One region of the Nonomuraea sp. NPDC052116 genome, then DNA from elsewhere that is predicted to be linked to it. Evidence: predicted binding sites of a transcription regulator. Region 1 holds the regulator's gene; the other holds the start of a gene.
The links. Region 1 encodes HrcA, which represses chaperone genes, less so after heat shock. Its sites were predicted from a motif close to TTGGCACTCTCNNNNNGAGAGTGCCAA; they were not measured.
Positions count from the first base shown of each region.

Region 2: the regulator HrcA is predicted to act here: its motif matches at 4,375-4,401, upstream of groES (co-chaperone GroES).

Region 1 is NZ_JBFAWA010000002.1:221,092-228,514, forward strand. It holds partial or broken gene AB0L65_RS03900 (LAGLIDADG family homing endonuclease) at 1-363, opposite strand, end outside; partial or broken gene AB0L65_RS03905 (PhoH family protein) at 352-1,056, opposite strand; gene AB0L65_RS03910 (histidine triad nucleotide-binding protein) at 1,148-1,492, opposite strand; gene AB0L65_RS03915 (SigE family RNA polymerase sigma factor) at 1,773-2,285, shown strand; gene AB0L65_RS03920 (hypothetical protein) at 2,282-2,932, shown strand; gene AB0L65_RS03925 (16S rRNA (uracil(1498)-N(3))-methyltransferase) at 2,939-3,664, opposite strand; gene dnaJ (molecular chaperone DnaJ) at 3,666-4,805, opposite strand; gene hrcA (heat-inducible transcriptional repressor HrcA) at 4,817-5,830, opposite strand; gene AB0L65_RS03940 (hypothetical protein) at 5,989-6,789, shown strand; gene AB0L65_RS03945 (DUF3097 domain-containing protein) at 6,807-7,423, shown strand, end outside.
Region 2 is NZ_JBFAWA010000005.1:405,649-413,071, forward strand. It holds gene AB0L65_RS12155 (hypothetical protein) at 434-724, opposite strand; gene AB0L65_RS12160 (sialidase family protein) at 1,002-2,210, shown strand; gene groL (chaperonin GroEL) at 2,281-3,900, opposite strand; gene groES (co-chaperone GroES) at 3,974-4,288, opposite strand; gene AB0L65_RS12175 (methyltransferase domain-containing protein) at 4,538-5,791, shown strand; gene AB0L65_RS12180 (hypothetical protein) at 5,975-7,423, shown strand, end outside.

The DNA.
Region 1 (7,423 bases):
TGAGACGTCGCGCTCGGGGAAGCAGACCGGCGCGCTCAGCAGCGGCAACTCCCACTTCCGGTGGTGTGCCGTCCGCAGGTCACCGATCATGTCCTTGGTCTGCAGCACCCGCCACGGCTTGCCCCGATCGGCGTCATCACGGGTGCGGACTGTCCAGAGATGCTCCTCAGAGGCGAGCACCGAGGCACCGTCCTGGCTGAAGAGCCGGTAGATCTTCTTCTCCCCCTGCGGATAGACGCCCAGCACAGGGGTCGGCTCGCCGTCCGACCCTATGACGAGGTCGCCGACTTCCAGCTCCCCGATGGAGCGGAACCCATCCGGAGTCAGCACGCCCGTGCCGACAGGGTGCGCCCTACCGCGCATGTACGCCAGCGGCGCGACCTCGATCGTGCCCGCGGCCATCAGCTTGGGGATCGAGTCGGGGTCGACCATGTCGTGCAGGGCGTCGTAGAGCGGCCGCAGGTAGGGGTCGATCTTCTCGTACAGGGTGCCGGGCAGGAAGCCCAGCCGCTCGCCGGCCTCGACGGCCGGGCGGGTCAGGATGATCCGGTTGACCCGCTTCTCCTGCAGCGCCCGCACGGCCTTGGCCATCGCGAGATAGGTCTTGCCGGTGCCGGCGGGGCCGATGCCGAACACGACCGTGTGCTGGTCGATCGCGTCGACGTAGCGCTTCTGGTTGACCGTCTTGGGCCTGATGGTGCGCCCGCGCGAGGAGAGGATGTCGAGCGACAGCACCTCGGCGGGACGGTCGGAGGTCATGCGGAGCATGGCGATGCTCCGCTCGACCGCGTCGGGGGTGAGCTCGCCGCCGCTGCGCAGGACCTCGACCAACTCCTCGAAGAGCCGCACCACGGTGCCGCTCTCGTCGGGGCTGCCGGTGACGGTGATCTCGTTACCCCGTACGTGGATGTCGGCCCTGAAGGCACCCTCGATGACGCGTAGCAGCTCGTCGCGGGAGCCCAGGAGGCTGACCATCGGGTATTCGTCCGGAATCAGCACCTTGGCTTGAGTGCGCGAGGGAGGTGCCGTACGTCGGGATTCGTGTAGTTCGGACATGGGCAGGCCAGCGGCCTGATGCCTCCAGGTCTCTTGCGTTGTTCGTCTGAGCCCATGGTATCCGGGACCCGGCCGATTGCTCTCCCCAATATCAGCCGGGGGGCCAGGTGAGGCCGCGCCCGCCCAGGACGTGGGCGTGCACGTGGAAGACCGTCTGCCCGGCGCCGGGCCCGGTGTTGAACACCACGCGGTAGCCGCCGTCGGCCACGCCCTCCTGCACGGCCACGGCGTGGGCGGTCTTGAGCACGTCGTCGGCCAGCCCGTCGTCGGCCTTGGCGAGCTCCGCGGCGTCGCGGTGGTGCTGCTTCGGGATGACCAGCACGTGGGTCGGAGCCTGCGGGTTGACGTCGCGGAACGCCAGCGTCCTGCCGGTTTCGTAAACGATCTCGGCGGGAATCTCCTTGGCGACGATTTGACAGAAGAGGCAATCGCTCACCCAGCCACCCTATCGAGACCCCCGACGTACGGAACCCGTTGCGAATCGGTAATCAGCTGTGTCGTGCGCAGGAAGATCCACACGGTTAGGGTAAGTGTGCGACACTTCAGCAAAAAAAGAGACGATTCAGGGTCGGGCGAGCGCCACCTGGCGAGGACACGACTGGGTAATGCACCCTAAGGAACCGGGGAAACCTCAAGAACCGGAAGAGCGTAAACCCTCTGGGAAGGCCGCGCGTCCCACTGATGTGACCACCGAAACCCTTCTGGCCGACAGGTCGATGGGGGCGGTGCCGGTCGGGTGGGATGCCGACATGGCCGTGACCGCGCTCTACAGCGCGCATTTTCGGTCGTTGGTGCGTCTTGCCGTGTTGCTGGTGCGAGACATAGCAACAGCCGAGGAAGTCGTGCAGGATGCGTTCGTCGCCATTCATGGCGCCTGGCGCAGGCTGCGCGACCCCGACAAGGCACTGGCCTACCTCCGTCAATCCGTCGTCAACCGGTCCCGTTCCGTGCTGCGTCACCGCGCGGTCGTCGAGAAGTACGCTCCCAAGGGTCTGCCGGACGCCCCGAGCGCCGAGAACGGCGCGATCGGCGAGCTGGAACGCTCCGCCGTCATCGAGGCGTTACGGGCCCTGCCGACCCGACAGAGAGAAGCACTGGTTCTGCGGTACTACGGTGATCTGTCCGAAGCTGAGATAGCCCACGCGATGGGCATCAGCAAGGGCGCGGTCAAGAGCCACACCGCACGTGGCATGGCCGCCTTGCGATCCGTTCTGGAGAAAATGTCATGACCCAGCCCCCCGACGAGCACGGAGATCTCCTGCGCCGTGCGCTCCGCGCGGAGGCGGACGCGGTCGTGCCCTCGCCGGACGGACTGGAGATCATCCGCACCCGCATCGAGCGGCGCGGCGTCCGCAATCTGTTCTGGTGGCGAGCGGGCGCGGCCGCCGCCAGCGCCCTCCTGGTGGCGGGAACGATCGTGATGGCCGTTCCCAGCCTGCGCTCGCAGATCATCGACCAGCCCGCCAAGTGGGTGGACAGCGAGACGACCTCCAAGGTGCCGTCCAACTCCTCCACCACCCGCTCCCAGGAGCCGCCGCCCAGGCAGCCGACCAGCCACGACCAGCACCCGGTGGGGATCCCCGAGATCCCCTCCAAGAGCCCGACGCCCCGGCCCACGAAGAGGGCCGAATCGACCACCAGGCCCTCGCCGACCCCCACTCCCACGACGACCGAGTGCCCGTCGCCCCTGGCCGAGCAGGCCGAGCCGCCGTCCGACTGCCCCACGGTCTCGCCGACCCCGACGCCGTCGTCATCGGTGGAGGAGACCCTGCAGCCCACGACGTGCCCGGCCGACGAGTGCCCGCCCGACGACATCACCGACAGTCCGACCGACGTGACCAGCCCGTTGGTGGACGCCTCTCACACGACGCCCTGAAAGGCCCTACCAGCGTCCGGTACGCGTGAGCAGCACCGAGGCCGCCGCCACCCCTGCCGTGGACGTACGCAGCACCGTGGGCCCCAGCAGCACGGACACCGCCCCTGCCGCCCGGAACCCGGCCAGTTCGTCGTCCGAGACGCCCCCTTCGGGCCCCACGACCACCACGATGTCGCCCGACGCGGGCAGCGCCACGCCGGACAGCGGCTCGGCCGCCTCCTCGTGCAGCACCAGCCCCAGCGCCGCGCCAGCCAGCAGTTTGTCGACCTGCGCGGTGGTGGCGGGCTCCGTCACCTCGGGAAGGTGGAACCTGCGGGCCTGCTTGCCCGCCTCACGAGCCGTCGAGCGCCACTTGTGCAGCCCCTTGGCGACCTTGTCGCCCTTCCACTGGGTGATGCTGCGCGAGGCGGCCCAGGGCACGATGACGTCCACGCCCGCCTCGGTCATCATCTCGACGGCCAGCTCGCCCCGGTCGCCCTTGGGCAGCCCCTGGACGACGACCAGCCGCGGCCGCGGCGGCTCGACCTCGTAGCGGCGCAGGACGTCGAGCCTCAGCGCGTCCTTGAGGACCTCGCGTACGACGCACTCGGCGACCGCGCCGGCGCCGTCCGTCAGATCGATCCGCTCACCGGCCCGCAGGCGCCGCACGGAGGCCGCGTGGCGCCCCTCCGGGCCGCCGAGCGTCAGCTCGGGGCCGTCCAGCTCCTGCGACAGGAACACCGGGACGGTCACGTCACCTGCCGTTGAAGGCGTCGCGCAGCCGCGAGAAGAAGCCCTGCTGACCGGGCGCGAACTTGCCCGGCGGCCGCTCCTCGCCCCGCTGCTTGGCCAGCTCGCGCAGCAGCTCCTCCTGCGCGGGCTCGAGGCGGGTCGGGGTCTCGACGTTGACGTGGATCAGCAGGTCGCCGCGGCCGGACTCGTTGAGCCGCTGCACGCCCCGCCCGAACATGGTGATGACCTGGCCCGACTGCGTGCCGGGGCGGACGTCGACCTCCTCCGAGCCGTCGAGCGTCTCGACCGCCAGGATGGTGCCGAGCGCGGCCGCCGTCATCGGGATCTGCACGGTGCAGTGGAGGTCGTCGCCGCGCCGCTCGAAGATCTCGTGGGCACGCTCGACGATCTCGAGGAACAGGTCTCCGGGCGGGCCGCCGCCGGGGCCGACCTCACCCTCGCCGGCGAGCTGGATGTGGGTGCCGTCCTCGACGCCCGCGGGGATGCGGACCTTGATCGTACGGCGGGTGCGCACCCGGCCGTCGCCGGAGCACTCCTGGCAGGGGTGGCGGATGATGGTGCCGAAACCGCCGCACTGCGGGCACGGCCGCGAGGTCATGACCTGGCCCAGGAACGAGCGGGTGACCTGGGAGATCTCGCCGCGCCCGTTGCACATGTCGCAGGTGTCGGGGTGGGTGCCGGCCGCCGTGCCGGCCCCGTGGCAGACCTCGCAGAGCACGGCCGTGTCGACGACCAGCTCACGCGTGGTGCCGAACGCCGTCTCGCGCAGGTCGAGCTCGACCCGGATGGTGGCGTTGCGTCCCCTGCGGGCACGCGAGCGCGGCCCCCTGGCGCCGGCCGCGGTGCCGAAGAACGCGTCCATGATGTCGCTGAAGGGGAAGCCCGCTCCGAAGCCGCCGGCGCCCGCGCCTGCTCCGGCGCCGCCGAAGGGGTCGCCACCCAGGTCGTACATCTGGCGCTTGTTCGGGTCGGACAGCACCTCGTAGGCCTGCGTGATCTCCTTGAACCGCTCCTGGGTCTCAGGATCGGGGTTCACGTCGGGATGCAGCTCGCGGGCAAGTCGGCGATAAGCCTTCTTGATCTCGTCCTGACTGGCGTCACGGCGCACCCCGAGGGTGGCGTAATAGTCGCTGTTTGCCACTTATCGACCTCTTATGATGCAGCCAGGATCTGGCTGACGTAGCGTGCCACCGCGCGCACGGCTCCCATCGTCACTGGGTAGTCCATCCTCGTGGGCCCCAACACCCCGAGCCGGGCCAGTTGGTTGTCGCCTGAACCGTATCCGGTCGCGACTATGGATGTCCCCCGCAGATAGGGGTTTTCGGAGCCGATGCGCACGGTGAGCGCGGACGGTGTGTCTGCGGATGTCTCGCCGAGCAGCCTCATGAGCACGACCTGCTCCTCCAGCGCCTCGAGCACGTCGCGCAGGCCGATCGAGAAGTCGGCGCCCGCGAGGTTGGCCGCGCCGGCGAACACGATCTTCTCGTCGTGCCGCTCGACCAGCGTCTCCAGCAGCACCGACAGGATCGTCGCCACCACCGGGCGGTCTTCGAGAGGGAGCCGCTCGGGCAGGTCGGCGACCAGCTCGGGCACGTTGCTCAGGCCGCAGCCGTCGAGGCAGGCGTTGAGGACCGCGCGCAGGTGGGCGATGCGGGTGTCCTCCACCACCTCGGGCAGCTCGATGACGCGCTGCTCGACGCGGCCGGTGTTGGTGATCAGCACGAGCATGACCCGCCGGTCGTTCAGCGGCACCAGCTCGACGTGCCTGACCGTCGAACGCGTCAGCGTCGGGTATTGCACCACCGCCACCTGCCTGGTCAGCTGCGCGAGCAGCCGGACCGTGCGGGTGACCACGTCGTCGAGGTCGACCGCACCGGCCAGGAACGTCTCGATGGCCCTGCGCTCGGCCCCGGACAGGGGCTTGACCTGCGAGAGCCGGTCGACGAACAGCCGATAGCCCTTGTCGGTCGGCACGCGGCCGGCGCTGGTGTGGGGTTGGGTGATGTAGCCCTCCTCCTCCAGCGCGGCCATGTCGTTCCTGACCGTCGCCGGGGAGACTTTCAGGTTGTGGCGCTCGGCGAGCGCCTTGGAGCCCACCGGTTCGTTGGTGGACACGTAGTCTTCGACAATGGCGCGGAGCACCGCCAGCTTCCGATCGTCGAGCACGTGCTCACCTCCTGCCTCTGACATCCAGGGAACGCAACCATCTAGCACTCTGCATTCCTGAGTGCCAAGTGTACGGCTCTCATCCACAAGGTGCGATAACACAAGGTCGCAACCAGGCTCCTAGCTTCTTACAAGGGGCAAGTACCACACTTGCCGACATGAGCGACAACTCCCCGCCTCCGCCGTATGGGCCCCAGCCCGGCTCCCAGCCGGGTTACGGCCCCCAGCCCGGGTCCCAGCCCGGCTACGGCCCTCAGCCCGGGTCTCAGCCCGGCTACGGCCAGCCACCGCCCCAGTACGGGCCGCCGCCGCAGTACGGGCCTCCGCCTCAGTACGGCCCGCTGCCCCAATACGGCCCACCTCCTCAGTACGGACAGTACGGCCAACAACCCCAATTCCCCGCACGAATCGACTCGAAAGCCATCAAACCGCGACTTTGGTGGATCGGGCTCGTCTGGGGCATCGCCGTGGTCTGCACCATCGCAGGCGTCGTCCTGTTCGCCACGGGCATCGTCAGCAGCGTCAGCAACATAGCCCCCACCAGGACGTTCGCGTCCGGCGAAACCGTGACGGTGCCGATCGACCCGGCGAACAAACCCGCCGTCTACCTATCCAGCGACACCGCCGTCCACTACGAGTGCCAGATCACCAACGGAGCCAGGCTCGCCAAGACCACCGGCACGCAGACGGTCACGTCCGGGTCCGTCAAGTGGGAGCAGATCCTCGTGATCAACGCGCCCACCAGGGGCGACTACCAGCTGTCCTGCACCACCCAGGAGCAGGCCGACGTGCGGTACGGCGTGGGCCGCGAGCTGACCGCGGCCGCGGGCGGCATCGCCGGCGGGGTCATGGCGCTCATCCTGATCCCCGGGGCGGGACTGCTCATCGCCATCGCCGGCACCATCATCGTGCTGGTCCGCCGCAGCGGCGCGCGCAAGCGCCTTGCGGTCGGCGGGTGATTTGCTACGGTCCCCGTGTGTACGAGGGCGATGTGCTGGCGGGGAATTGGCGGCGGCCGGGCAAGGGCAAGATCCCGAAAGTGGCGGCCGAGCTGGACCTCGTCGTGGAGGACGCCGACAGCGGCTTCTGCGGCGCGGTGGTGGCCTGTGACAAGGAGGCCGTCACGCTCGAAGACCGGTTCGGCAAGCGCCGGCTGTTCCCGCTCGCGCCCGCCGCGTTCCTGCTGGAGGGCAAGCCCGTGACGCTGGTACGCCCGTCGGCGGCCCCTGCGGGACCCAGGCGCAGCGCGTCGGGCTCGATCGCCGTGGAGGGGCTGCGGGCGAGGGTCGCCCGGGAGAGTCGCATCTACGTGGAGGGCGTGCACGACGCCGCCCTGGTGGAGAAGATCTGGGGCCATGACCTGCGGGTCGAGGGGGTCGTGGTCGAATACCTGGAGGGCGTGGACCATCTGCCGGCCATCGTGGCGGAGTTCGGCCCGGAGCCGGAGCGCCGGCTGGGGGTGCTGGTGGACCACCTCGTGCCGGGCTCCAAGGAGAGCAGGATCGCGGCCGAGATCACCTCGCCGGACGTGCTCGTCGTGGGGCATCCGTACATCGACATCTGGCAGGCGGTCAAGCCGTCCGTGCTGCGCAT
Region 2 (7,423 bases), on a different contig from region 1:
TCAAATGACCACACTAAGGCTTAACTAGTGACATAATGTTTCATCCCATAACCTGGAATGCACGACAATTGTCAGATCCCGGACGCTTATCACCCACTGCCGGTTTACTCCAATAATCCACCTTTTCCGCCCACTTCTCCCCAACCGCCCGCGTCCAAGGGGTCCCGGGGCAACCGGCATGCTCCTCACACCGGCGACGCGCTTCGCGCGATGGAGAGCTCAGACAGCCCCGAGGGGGCAACCCCGATCCCCACCGACCAAGAGCGGTTCCGGCAGAGGGCCCCGAACGGCGCCCGAGCGGCGTGCTGGACCGCCGGGTGGCCACCGGTCGTCGTCGCCCGCAGACCCTGGATCCGCAAGAGCGCCGCCAGGGACTTGCGGACGGCATCGTGCAGCATGCCGATGATCTTTTCCCTGCCGCGTGCCCCACTCGTCATTCCGTCCCTCCACCGGAGATCACCAGAAGGTCGATGTCGACCGGGGAAGGGCCGGGTTCTCCGGTCATCCGGGCCGCCCACGAGCCGAAGACAAGGGCCTTCTCCACGCCACCGACGCTCGCCAGTTCCTCCGCGAGGACCTGGGCCGGGCCAAGGGTGATCGTGACGAGATCGCGGAGCGCGCCGTGAAAGGGGGCGCTGCGGTTCGCGCTCACCAGCTTGGTACGCCCTACGTGCCGAGCACCGAGGACTCCCGCCTGTTCGAGCTTGGCGACCTCGCGGGCCATCGTGCCACTGTCCGTCCCGGCAATCGCCGCCAGATCGCTCCTGGTCCCCGATATAGGTGAACGTCAGCACCGCGCAGGTGATCCGAGAGCGGAAGATCGGGAAACGGCGGGAGGCGGTTTCTGCATGCCTGGATCCTTTGACAGAGGCATGCGTGATTGGTCGATCACGCTATCTCGCCTACGCTCCACAGCTGCGGCGCCGATCTTGAGGAGGCAGTGGATCAGAGGGACGACCGATGAGACGATCATGGCCGCGAACGCATAAATGGAGGCATTGATGCGTACATTTCGGACGTTCACCGCGGCAGCCGGAGCACTCATGGCCGTCGCCCTCAGCGCATCACCCGCGGCGGCCGCGCAGGCCCCCACGTACGTCTTCCACAAGCAGACCCTGTGGAAGTCGATCCCCGCCAGTGGATCCCAGGGGGCCACCTGCTACCGGCTGCCGGCGGTCGTGAAGACCAGGAACGACGTGCTGCTCGCCTTCGCCGAGCGCCGCAACAAGAACAACTGCGCCGACCACGGCGCGTTCGACGTCGTCATGCGGCGCTCGACCGACGACGGCGTCACCTGGGAGGCCAGCAGGGTCGTCCTGCCCAGTACGGCCGGAGCGGCCCTGCAGGGGAACGCGACCGTGGTCGCCGACTCCGGCGGGCCGGTGTTCCTGTTCACGACCTCGGAGCCGACCGCGTCCCAGACGACGCCGCGTACGCCGAAGGTCCAGGTCAGCACGGACGACGGCGTCACCTGGTCGAGCCCGAAGGACCTGTCGGGGGTCATCAAGGCGCCCGCGGGCGCCGGGGACTGGTTCGCCACGGGGCCGGGGCACGGCATCCAGCTGACCCAACCGGCCCACAACGGCCGCCTGGTGGTGCCCGTCTACTTCAGCGTGGGCGACACGCAGAGCGTACGGCTGATCTACAGCGACGACCACGGCGCGACGTGGCAGATCGGTGCGACCGCGACCTACGACAAGTCGGTCCTGAAGCTGGGCGAGCAGACCCTGGTCGAGCGGACCGACGGCGGCGTCCTCGTGATCGCCCGCAACGGCGCCGTACCCGACGACCAGACCTCCGTCCACGGCCTGGCCCGGGGCGTGAGCATGGACGGAGGCGAGTCGTTCGACGGCGACTTCCGGGCCGACGGCGCCGTCACCGCTCCGCCCACCCACCCGGCCCTGCTGCGCCAGCGGGACAAGGCCCCCTACACCCGGATCCTGCTCTCCGCGCCCGCCACGCCGAAGACCGACAACAACCCGGTGGGCATGAACGTGCGCTCGTCCTTCGATGAGGGCGCGACCTGGCGGAACTATGACAGCTCCACCAACAACGCGGGGGTGAGGATCGACGGCGACCACGCCGGATATTCCGACATGGCGCTCCTCGGCAACGGCGCGATCGGCGTCCTGTACGAGGCGGGCGTGAACCGCTTCCGGGACGAGATCCGCTGGAACTGGTTCTGGGAGAGCGCGATCGGCCTGCGCTGAACCGCCCCAGGAACGCCGAACGGCCCGCAACCCTTTCGGGTGTGCGGGCCGTGGCGAGAGAAGAGCCGGGTCAGTGGCCGTGGCCGTGACCGTGGCCCGCGCCGGCGGCGGGGGCCTCCTCCTCGGGCTTGTCCACTACGAGCGCCTCGGTCGTGAGGAGCATGCCCGCGATCGACGCGGCGTTCTGGACGGCCGAACGCGTGACCTTGACCGGGTCGATGACGCCCTGCGCGATCAGGTCGCCGTATTCGCCGGTCGCGGCGTTGAGGCCGTGACCGGCCTCCAGCTCGGCGACCTTGTGCGTCACCACGTAGCCCTCGAGACCGGCGTTCTCGGCGATCCAGCGGGCCGGCTCGACCAGGGCGCGGCGCACGACGCCGACACCCGTGGCCTCGTCGCCCGTCAGGCCGAGGTCGTCGAGAGTCTTGGAGACGTGGATCAGCGCGGAGCCACCGCCGGAGACGATGCCCTCCTCGATCGCGGCGCGCGTCGCGGAGATCGCGTCCTCGAGGCGGTGCTTCTTCTCCTTCAGCTCCACCTCGGTGGCGGCGCCGACGCGCAGCACGCACACACCGCCGGCGAGCTTGGCCAGGCGCTCCTGCAGCTTCTCGCGGTCCCAGTCGGAGTCGGACTGCTCGATGGCGAGCTTGATCTCCTTGACGCGGTCCTCGATGGCCTGCGGGTCACCGGCGCCGTCGACGATGGTGGTGTTGTCCTTCGTGACGACGACGCGGCGGGCCGTGCCGAGCACCTCGAGACCGACGTGCTCCAGCTTGAGGCCGACCTCCTCGCTGACGACCTGGCCACCGGTGAGGGTGGCGATGTCCTGCAGCATGGCCTTGCGGCGGTCGCCGAAGCCCGGGGCCTTGACGGCCACGGAGGTGAAGGTGCCGCGGATCTTGTTGGTGACCAGGACGGCCAGGGCCTCGCCCTCGACGTCCTCGGCGATCACGAGCAGCGGCTTCTTCGTCTGGGCGATCTGCTCCAGCAGCGGCAGGAAGTCCGCGATGGAGGCGATCTTGCCCTGGTTGATCAGGATGTAGGCGTCCTCGAGGACGGACTCCATCCGCTCGGGGTCGGTCACCATGTACTGCGACACGTAGCCCTTGTCGAACTGCATGCCCTCGGTGAACTCGAGCTCCATGCCCATGGCGTTGGACTCTTCGACGGTGAGGACACCGTCCTTGCCCACCTTGTCGAACGCCTCGGCGATCAGGTCGCCGATCTGCGCGTCCTGGGCGGAGATCGTCGCGACGTTGGCGATCTCCTTCTTGTCGGCGACCTCGCGGGCGCTGTCGAGCAGCTTGTCGCTGATCGCCTTGGCGGCCTTGTCGATGCCGCGCTTGAGCGACAGCGGCGAGGCGCCGGCGGCCACGTTGCGCAGGCCCTCGCGGACCATGGCCTGGGCCAGCACGGTGGCGGTGGTGGTGCCGTCACCCGCGATGTCGTTGGTCTTGGTGGCAACTTCCTTGGCGAGCTGGGCGCCGAGGTTTTCGTAGCGCTCTTCCAGCTCGATCTCACGAGCGATGGTCACACCGTCGTTCGTGATCGTCGGCGCACCGAACTTCTTGTCGATGACGACGTTGCGGCCGCGCGGGCCGAGGGTTACCTTCACGGCGTCGGCGAGGGCGTTCACACCGCGCTCGAGCGCGCGGCGGGCATCCTCGTCGAACTCCAGGATCTTCGCCATTGTTTGAAAGTCCTCTCCTAGCGTCGAAAGCCCCGGCCGCCCTCAAGAGCGCCCGGGGCTCGACACATCCGGCTTACTTCTCGATGATCGCGAGAACGTCGCGGGCGGAGAGCACGAGGTACTCCTCGCCGCCGTACTTGACCTCGGTGCCGCCGTACTTGCTGTAGAGGACGATGTCGCCCTCAGAGACGTCGAGCGGAATCCGCTTGTCGCCGTCCTCATCCCAGTTGCCGGGGCCCACCGCGAGGACCTTGCCCTCTTGCGGCTTCTCCTTGGCGGTGTCCGGGATGACCAGGCCGGAAGCGGTGGTCTGCTCGGCCTCAAGCGGCTGAACCACAATGCGGTCGCCGAGCGGCTTAACGGGAACCTTGGTGGCGGTCGTCACGATCGGACCTCCCCTTCAGATTTGAATGATCTAGAAGAGGCGACCAGCTGGGCCTGCCGTCGCGGGTGTCAGACCTGCCTCGTCGCACGTTGGCACTCTCAAGGGGAGAGTGCCAACAGGAAACATATGCAAGAGGGGCTTGACAGTCAACACGAACGCGTCTGCTGAGAGCGATCAGACCGAATCCGCCCCCTCTGGATACGGTACGCCCATGGTCCGACCGGGTCGGACGTGGCACTAACGTCGGGTGATGTGGACCTTGACGCCTTCGACGAGTTGCTGACACCGCGCGGGCAGCGCGCGCTCGCGGAGGCCGTGGAGCTGGTGGGCACGGATCCGGTGGCCGCCGCCACGAGGCTGCGCAAGACGTACGACGCCGCGCTGACCTCCGCGGCGCTCACCCAGGCGGGGCTGCGGGAGCGTGCCAGGGCCAAGTTCGGCGAGGACGCCGGGCGGATGTACTTCACGCCGCACGGCCTGGAGCAGTCCACGCGGACGGAGGTCGCCGAGCACCGCGCCCGCCGCCTGACCGCCGGGACACAGGCGGACGCGCCCCCGCACGAGCTCGGCGTCGCGGACGCACCCCTGCACGGACCGGACGTGCCCCCGCGCGGGCTCAGGCGTGGGCTGAGGGTCGTGGACGCCTGCTGCGGCGTCGGCGGCGACTTCCTCGCGCTGGCCCGCGCCGGCTGCACCGTGGCCGCCGTGGACACCGACCCGCTGACCGTCGCCGTGGCCAGGGCCAACGCCGACGCGCTCGGGCTGGCCGACAGGGTGACGGTGTCCGTGGGGGACGCGGCCGAGGTCCGGCCGGAGGAGTACGACGTGCTCTTCGCCGACCCCGCCAGGCGGACGAGCCGGGGCAGGACGTTCGACCCCATTGCCTACTCCCCGCCCTGGCCGGTGGTGCTCGACCTGGTCGCCAGAGCCTCCCGGGCGTGCGTCAAGGTCGCCCCGGGCATCCCGTACGAGTTCATCCCCGGAGGCGCCGAGGCCGAGTGGGTCTCGTACAAGGGCGAGGTCAAGGAGGCCGCCCTCTGGACCGGCCAGGAGGGAGCGGGCCGCCGCGCCACCCTGCTGCCCGGCGGCCACACGCTGACCGCCACGGGCGCCGAGGCCGCCGTCGGCCCGGTCGGCAGGTACGTCTACGAGCCGGACGGCGCGGCCATCCGGGCGCACCTCGTGGGCGAGGTGTCGGAAATCGTGAACGGACGCCTGCTCGACCCGATGATCGCCTACATCACCGGTGACGACCCGATCGACACCCCATGGGCGGCCAGATATGAAGTAGAGGACGTTCTCCCCTTTTCCGGGAAAAAGCTGCGCGCCGCCCTCCGTGAGCGACAAGTCGGAAATGTCACCATCAAGAAGCGCGCCTCCGCCGTCGACATCGAGCGCCTCCGCTCAGATCTCCGCCTAAATGGCGAAAAATCGGCAACTATCATCCTTACCCGAATCATCGATAAGCCATCGGTCATCATCTGCGACACCTCTCCACCTGCCTGAACCGGTCATTCTGCCGTTAACCTCGATCTTTCACTTCACCCCTGACGGACCTTGATCGAGAGGCTAAGGTTGGCGGACGGGAGTTCTCCCCTGCGGTTTTCCGCGTTCCCGCTCGTTCATCTGAAAATCGACCTATATCCCACCGCTGCGCGGCAGACCGTCGGCGAGCCAAAGGAGCTTTCGGTGGACCATTCCAACCACACCACCCTTCTCCAGGCAGGAGGCCAGTCCGGCATCTCCGAGAGGATGCGGGACCTGCTGGCGCGCGCCTCGCAGGATCATGTGTACGAGCAGCGCACGCAGGGGGCGGTGCTGGACGAGATCCGCCAACGGCTCGAAGGCATGGAGTGGCTGCTGCGCGAGGTGCGCGAGCGCGAGCTCGGCGGCCTCAGCGGCACGCTGCAGGCGGTCAGCGGGCGGCTCGACGACATCACCGCCAAGCCGCCGATGTGGGCGGAGGGGCTGGCTCAGCACGTCGAGGCGGTACGCGACCACGTGGACGCCGTCGGGGAGCGGATCGGAGACGTGGACGCCCGCGTCGCCCCGGTGGCCGACCTGCCCGGCCTGCGGGCCGACCTGGGCACCATGGGCGAGGGTGTGGACGAGGCGCTCACCCGCCTGCAGACGGTGCTCGACAGCACGGACGGCCTCACGAAGGGGATGTCCGACTTCGCCGCCACGCTGGCCACGCTCAACAGCAGCATGGAGGCCGCCGCGAGCCGCTTCACCAGGCTCGACAAGTCGATGGCCGACCTGACCACCCGCACCGACCGGGTCGAGGTCGCGGTCGGCGACCTGTCGGAGCACCTCACCGCCCGGCTGAGCGCCCAGGACAAGCAGCTCGCCGTCCGGATGGACGAGACGGACCAGCGGCTGACCACGCGGCTCGTCGAGGCCGACCAGCGCCTCACGACCCGCCTCGACGACACCGACCAGCGGCTCTCCGACCGCCTTGACGAGACCGACCGGCGACTGACGACCCGGCTCGACGAGACGGACCAGCAGCTGACGGTCCGCCTCGGCGAGAGCGACCAGCGACTGTCCGACCGCCTCGACCAGACCGAAGAGCGGCTCTCCGACCGGCTCGACGAGACCGACCAGCGGCTGTCCGACCGGATCGACCAGACCGGCCTGCGGCTGACCGCCCGGATGGACGAGACCGACCAGCGCCTGGCCACCAGCCTCGTCGAGGCGGACGAGCGGCTGGCCAGCCGCCTCAAGGAGTCCGACGAGCAGCTCGGCAGCCGCCTGTCCGACGTCGAGCTGCGCCTCGCCACCAGGCTCGACGAGACCGACCAACACCTCGCCATCCAGCTCGGCGAGAGCGAGCAGCGCCTGAGCGCCCGCCTCAGCGGCGTGGACGCCCGGCTCGACCGGGTCGAGGGCAGGCTCACGGGGCTCGACTCGCGGCTCACGGGGTTCGACAGCCGCCTGGAGTCGGCCGACGAGTGCCTGGCCGACATCGACACCAGGCTCGACGGCCTCGACGGCAGGATGGCCGGCGTCGACAAGCGGCTCCTGTCCGTGGACAACCAGCTCGGCGGCGTGGACAAGCGGCTGGGCACCGTGGACGGCCACCTCGGGCGCCACGACGACAGGTTCGACGCGCTCGACGTACGCATCGACGCCCGT